DNA from 2 places in the Paenibacillus sp. IHB B 3415 genome. Region 1 is predicted to be linked to the other one. Evidence: riboswitches for the same ligand, from Rfam matches in the RefSeq annotation. Region 1 holds a riboswitch; the other holds the start of a gene.
The links. A riboswitch is a leader RNA that binds a small molecule or an ion and turns the genes downstream of it on or off. The one in region 1 is predicted to bind glycine.
Positions count from the first base shown of each region.

Region 2: it holds a riboswitch for glycine, as region 1 does, so the genes downstream of both, gcvT (glycine cleavage system aminomethyltransferase GcvT) here and QW71_RS08520 (amino acid permease) in region 1, are expected to answer to the same signal.

Region 1 covers NZ_JUEI01000015.1:160,357-163,774, reverse strand. The annotation lists gene QW71_RS08520 (amino acid permease) at 40-1,416, opposite strand; glycine riboswitch at 1,634-1,713, opposite strand; gene araA (L-arabinose isomerase) at 2,179-3,418, opposite strand, start outside.
Region 2 covers NZ_JUEI01000046.1:87,193-90,610, forward strand. The annotation lists gene gcvPA (aminomethyl-transferring glycine dehydrogenase subunit GcvPA) at 1-351, opposite strand, end outside; gene gcvT (glycine cleavage system aminomethyltransferase GcvT) at 351-1,472, opposite strand; glycine riboswitch at 1,662-1,757, opposite strand; gene gcvH (glycine cleavage system protein GcvH) at 1,942-2,334, shown strand; gene QW71_RS20465 (hypothetical protein) at 2,468-3,100, opposite strand; gene QW71_RS20470 (flagellar motor protein MotB) at 3,185-3,418, opposite strand, start outside.

The sequences.
Region 1 (3,418 bases):
TACTGACAACGTGTCAGTAGCGTTTGAACATTCTTGCACTCATGTATTGATTATACTAACATCCGCATCACTTTTCTCCTTCTTGCTCCGCATGGAGTACAGGACGAACAACAGAATGAACCATAGGGGCGTAAACAGCAGCGCCGGACGGGTATCATCTGCGAACAGCATAATGATCAGAATAGCAGCAAACAACGTTAATACCGCATAATTGATGACCGGCGTGAACGGTGCTTTGAATTTGGACGAGGCATGTAAGTCCGGGCGGTTCCTCTTATATTTGATATGACATACGAGCACAACGCCCCACACCCAGATGAAGCAAATGGCGCTGATTGTAGTGACAATGCCGAAAGCCTGACCCGGAATAAGCTTGCTGAGCAGCGCCCCGGCCGATATAACTATTGTAGAAATAAATAAAGAGTTAGCAGGCACATGATTTCGGTTCAGCTTGCCGAGCTGCGGGGATGCCTGATTCCTTCTGCTCAGATTATACAAAATCCGGCTGGTCGAGAACATCCCGCTGTTGCAGGCGGAAGCCGCTGAGGTTAAGACGACGAAATTGATAATACCCGCAGCAACTGGAATCCCGACCAAACTGAAGGTTCGCACAAAAGGACTTTCAGCCGCACTGAGCTGGGTCCACGGGTTAATGCACAGCAGGACGAAGAGCGCGCCCACATAGAAGAAGAGAATCCGCAGAGGAATCTTGTTAATCGCCGAGGGGATATTTTTCTCCGGATCTGCTGTTTCTGCGGCTGATACACCGACAAGCTCCACACCGACATAAGCGAACACAACCATCTGGAAGGAAAATAAGAAGCCCTTGACACCGTTCGGGAACACGCCCCCGTGCTCCCAGAGATTGCGGACCGTCACCGATCCCGCATCCGTCTTGAACCCGATGACCAGCAGAATGATTCCCAGGCCGATTAAGGCAAGAATCGTGACGACTTTGATGAGAGCAAACCAGAATTCGAGTTCGCCGAAGCTTTTGACCGTCAGCAGATTGAGTCCTAACAGAATAATCAGGCAGATGACGGCCGGTACCCACTGCGGGATATCGAACCAGTACTGCACATAGACGCCCACTGCAATCACATCCGCCATCGCCGTCATAATCCAGCAGAACCAGTAGGTCCAGCCTGTAATGAACGCAGCCCGCGGCCCCAGATAGTCTTCAGCAATGTCCGTAAAAGATTGATATCCCGCTTTGGAGAGCAGCAGCTCACCCAGCGCCCTCATCACAAAAAACACGGCAATCCCCACGAGTAAATACGTGATCATAATGGACGGGCCGGCCTGCTGAATCGCTCTGCCTGATCCCAGGAATAACCCTGTACCAATCGTGCCGCCGATAGCGATCAGCTGTACATGCCGGTTCGCCAAATCTCTCTTTAATTCTGTCTGTGCCATTGCCTTTTTCCCCCTTAATGTGTAAACGCTATGCTGCTGAAACAATACTAAATACCCCCACAAAGTGGAGATTCAGCTTCGATGATTACTCAGGTACTTTGCGGGGACCCCAAAACAAAAAGAGATTGGATATCATCCAATCTCCCGGTTCATAAGAATATCAAAATAAGCTACCTGCGCTGCTGACCGTAATTAATCAGCATAACAAATACAAATTCCGTACTCTTCTGTCCTTTTGCCTGAGATTGTGAACCCTTCGGCGCTGCGGTCTCCCGCAGTCTCTCCAGAAGCTGCTCCTGCTATAGTGTGATCCATAGCAATCATAGCCCGTGTGATGTATTAAATTGGTGAAGCGTTAATGCATTCTGATATTCTAACATATTACTCGGCATGTGAGTATTGAACAGTGATAAAAGTCTCCTACCTATGGCTAGATCTCTAGGGTGCGCTCCTGCACTGCAGCGGCATAAATGTTGTACGTTTTGCAACTTGGATGCGCAGATACCCGGTTATTCTGATGGATTGTTGTATGAAATACAAGAATTTCCACGCTAAACCGCATGCAGGAGGAGAAATGCTGCCTTTTGTACAACAATTTTCGATTTAGTCCAATTTAATGAAGCGAAAGTTGTATTTTGTACAGGATTTTAGAAAGTCACGGGCACGGAGGATGAGTTTGCCGGTAATACCTTGGCTCTGCATTAAAAAAAAGCAGACAGGCAATAGCCCATCCGCTCATTTGATCCAAGAATATTCCACTATTTACTTAATAATTACATAATCCAGGCCAACCAGCTTGGCGTAGGTTACGATCTGATCTGTAGTCAAGTTGAGCGACACCACAGTATGGTGGCCGCCGCCGTTCTCGATCCAGGCTTTTATTCCATCCTGGAAGTTAGGCTTCACCTGCCAGAGTACACGGGCCACTGGAAGATTCGGAGCCGGAACCGTCGGCTCGAAGGCAGTAACTTCATTGATCAGCAGCTTGTAATGCGTGCCGAAGTCAGCCATCGATACCACGACGCCTTCGCCAGCCTTGCCGTCGAATACGAGACGGGCCGGATCTTCGCGGTCGCCGATACCCAGCGGAGACACAAGCACCTTCGGCTTGTTGCTGGCCAGGCTCGGGTCAACCTCAAGCATGTGGGACTGCAGAATCGCTTCCTGGCCGGCAGCCATTTCGTAGGTGTAATCTTCCATGAATCCGGTGTTCAGGTTGTGGCTCATCACCTTCATCAGGCGGTCCAGGGCTGCTGTCTTCCAGTCCCCTTCGCCGGCGAAGCCGTAGCCTTGTGCCATCAGACGCTGAACGGCAAGACCCGGAAGCTGCTTCATGCCGTGCAGGTCTTCGAAGTTCGAAGTGAACGCATTGTAGTTTCCGGCATCCAGGAAGCGTTTGAGGGCAATTTCATAGCTGGCCTGTACCTTCACGCTGGCTTCCCATGCTTCTTTGCTGTATGAACCGTAATCGAAATCATACTGCTCTGCATATTCAGCGAACAGCGCATCAATTTCTTCTTCCTTCACTTCGTTTACATACGCAACCAGGTCGCCGATCCCGAAGTAATCCACGGTCCAGCCGAACTGAATCTGGGCTTCTACCTTGTCGCCTTCGGTAACGCCCACGTTACGCATGTTGTCGCCGAAGCGGGCCACTTTGATGTTGAAGCTTTCGTTATACGCAACGGCAACGTCCATCCATTCGGCAATTTGCTTCTGGACTTCGGCGCGTTCCCAGTACCCTACTACCACTTTGTTCTGTTTCTTCAGGCGGGCATTGATGAACCCGTATTCACGGTCGCCATGGGCAGCCTGGTTCAGGTTCATGAAGTCCATATCCAGTGTGGCCCAAGGAATGCTCTCATTGTACTGCGTAGCCAGGTGCAGAAGCGGCTTCTGCAGCAGCTTCGTGCCGCGGATCCACATTTTGGCCGGGGAGAAGGTATGCATCCAGGTGATTACACCGGCAACCTCGTCACGGTAGTTGACTTCTTTCATGATC
Region 2 (3,418 bases), on a different contig from region 1:
TTCGAAGATTGCCTGAAGCTCGCCCTGGCTGATTTCTGGCTGATAAGGGGTATAGGCAGTATAGAATTCCGAACGGGAAATAATATGGTTAATGACAACAGGAATGTGGTGGTCATAGAGTCCAGCGCCGAGGAAGCTGGCATGGGTATCAAAGTCGGCATTTTTGTCAGCCAGACCCTTCATATGGCGCAGCAGCGCATATTCGTCCAGCGGGCCGGACATTGGCATCGTTCCCTGGTAGCGGACAGCTTGAGGGATATCAGCGAATAGCTCATCGATGGACTGAATCCCAACAGTCTCCATCATTTCTGCGCGGTCTTGCTCCGTCATAGGCAGATAGCGGTGCTTCATTACGGCTTCACTCCTTGGCTCTTTTTGTAGAACGGGGCTTTGATCACGGCAGCCTTCAGCTGCTTGCCGCGGATCTCCACATACACCTCTGTGCCGATCTCAGTATAGGCAGCATCCAGCAGGGCAAGTCCGAGATTACGTTTCAGCGTTGGGGATTGGGTACCGGTTGTGACTTCACCAATCTTCACACCGTCCGCATATACGGGATAATGGGAGCGGGGAATCCCGCGGTCGATCATTTCCAGGCCCACAAGACGGCGCGGGAGGCCAGCTTCCTTCTGCTTCAGCAGGGCATCGCGGCCGATGAAATCCGCTTTGTCCAGCTTCACGAAGAACTGGACACCCGCTTCGAGCGGCGTAATATCCGCCGAGAGCTCCTGGCCATACAGCGGCAGCTTGGCTTCGAAGCGGAGTGTGTCGCGTGCGCCGAGTCCGGCAGGGGTCAGGCCATGCGGCGCGCCTGCGGCCAGCAGACCATTCCAGAGTGCAGCCGCTGTGTGGACCGGGGCGTACAGCTCAAAGCCGTCCTCACCGGTATAGCCGGTGCGGGAGAGCAGTACAGAAACGCCGCAGACCTCGGCGTGTTCGATGAAGTGGAAGGGCTTCAGCTCTGCAAGCGGGGCAGAGGTAACTTCGGCCAGAATCGTCTCAGCCAGCGGCCCCTGCAGAGCGAGCAGCAGCGTCTCATCAGAGACATTCTTCAAGCTGACACCGCTGAATTCAGCGGTGAGATGCTCCTGCAGCCACTGGAAGTCCTTGTCGATATTGGAGGCGTTCACGACGAGCATGTAGCGCTCATGGCCCAGGCGGTAGACGAGCAGATCGTCAACCACTCCGCCGCTTGGGTAGAGCATCAGGGAATACTGCGCTGCGCCGTCTGCTAGGCGGCTGACATCATTGGTGGTCATCTGCTGGAGGAAGGCTTCAGCGCCGCTGCCGTCAACCATGAATTCACCCATATGCGATACATCGAACAGTCCGGCCTGCTGGCGGACTGCTTCATGTTCCTTAACGATGCCAGTAAACTGCACCGGCAGCTCCCAGCCGCCGAAATCAATGCATCTGGACTCCGCATAAGCGGCATAGAGATCATAAAAAGGCGTTCTTCTCAAAGACTCCATCGTGTCACCCCTTAGTCTGTTTACATGCAAAAAAGGACAGGCGAAAGTCCATCAATGCACATCAAACATGCATAAATTGACTTTCGCTCTGTCCTTTGTACCTGAGAGTTACCCTGCTATCCTGCCCGCAGGTTTCCCCGTTGGTGATCCGTTTCCTGTTGTCCAGGCTGTGGATGCTCTCCAGAGATGCGTCCGGCAAAGGTCCTTTTGCCTGAGAGATTCACCCATCCCGGGCTTACTCCTTCGGCGCTGCCCCTGAGGGTCAGTCTCTCCCTATGCCATCATTCGCAAACCATATGTTTTTCTACTGACTCCATTAAACCGGGTTTACAAGCACGCTGTCAATCAAAAAACGTCAAAAAGATGACAAATTTAATTTTCCTGTCAGTTATATTGACATTAGGCAAGGTCATAACTTAGGCTATAACTAAATTTAGAACTCCAAATGTGGAAAAGAGGCGGCTTGGAAATGAGTGAAGTGTTGGACAACCTGCTATACAGCGAAGAGCATGAATGGGCACAGCAGGGTGAAGGACGCGTAGTACGTGTGGGAATTACGGATCATGCGCAGCATTTATTGGGCGACATCGTGTTTGTTGAGTTTCCGGAAGTCGGCGCAGCCATTTCCGCGGGCGACAGCGTAGGCAGTATCGAGTCTGTTAAGACGGTGTCGGAGCTGTACTCGCCGGTATCCGGCAAGGTAACCAAGATCAACGACGCACTCGAATCCAGTCCGGAGCTGATCAATGATCAGCCATACGGCGGCGGTTGGATTTTTGAGCTGGAGCTTGACGGTGAGTTTGCCGAGGCAGCTTCCGGCCTGCTGGATGCGGCTGCTTATAAGGAATTGGTTGGGGAATAGTTTCAACCGTTTATGTACCCGGATTTTTAGAATAGATGACTGAACTGGATTTACGAACAGATGAACATGGCAGGCTTCTCTTATTACATTGGATGTTACTAATGTGAGAGGTCTGTCTTTTTGCGTTTCTGTATCATTCCGGAAAGCTGAGCAGGCCTGGATAAATGCGGGGAGCCAAGTGCCAAAGGGCGGGGAGCAGAGTCAAACCAGCAACGGCAAAGATAAGGCACAGCAATAGAAACCGGTATCTTTTTCTGGGACGGACATTGGGTTTGAGCACGAAGTAATACACACCGGCCGAATAAAACGGGAAAAGCACCACGGCAGACATGCCCATACAGACCAGAAATGTGGATTCCCCGGCGGAGGAAGGGATCATGGCTTCCGGGTTATAGACCGGATTGATCTGCAGAAAGAGGATCACAAATGTCAGATAAGCGAAGAGTAAAAGAAGAGGGAAACAGCGGATGCGTCCATCCTCGGACAGCCCGTAGAGCATCCACCAGACCCCGAGCCAGGGCAGGGCAAAGGCTGCGCCGGCAATAAGGAAGTCAATGCCTATATACATCAGTTTATCGGGTGGATACACATGGGCCAGGTCTCCCCAGAAGTAATCGGAGGAGAAGAACATCATAAATACAGATGATAAGCCAATGAAGAAGGTAATTATTCCCTGAGCAAAAACAATCATGATCAGCGAAACCAGCTGCCGCAGAAAATAGAGAAAACGGGTGGCGTCCGGTGTCGTTCCGTTTGTAGTCTGCATAGCGTTCAATCTCCTTATACTAGCAAATGGTTGCCGTGCCTTCTCATCTGCAGATCTCTGAGCTGATTCGCTTGCAAATACGTGTTATTCTTCCTCCTGAAGCTGCCGCAGGACAATGAGTTCGACCCGGCGGTTCTTCTGCCGCCCTTCAACGGTAGCGTTATTGTAGGCAGGTCTGGTATCCGCGTAACCGGCATACTGAAAAGTATCGGGGCTAAGCCCCTCGTTATCCAGGAAGAAGCGCAGCACAGAGAGTGCGCGGGCGCCGGATAGCTCCCAGTTATCCGTGTAATCTGAAGCGGCGGTTACCGGAACATT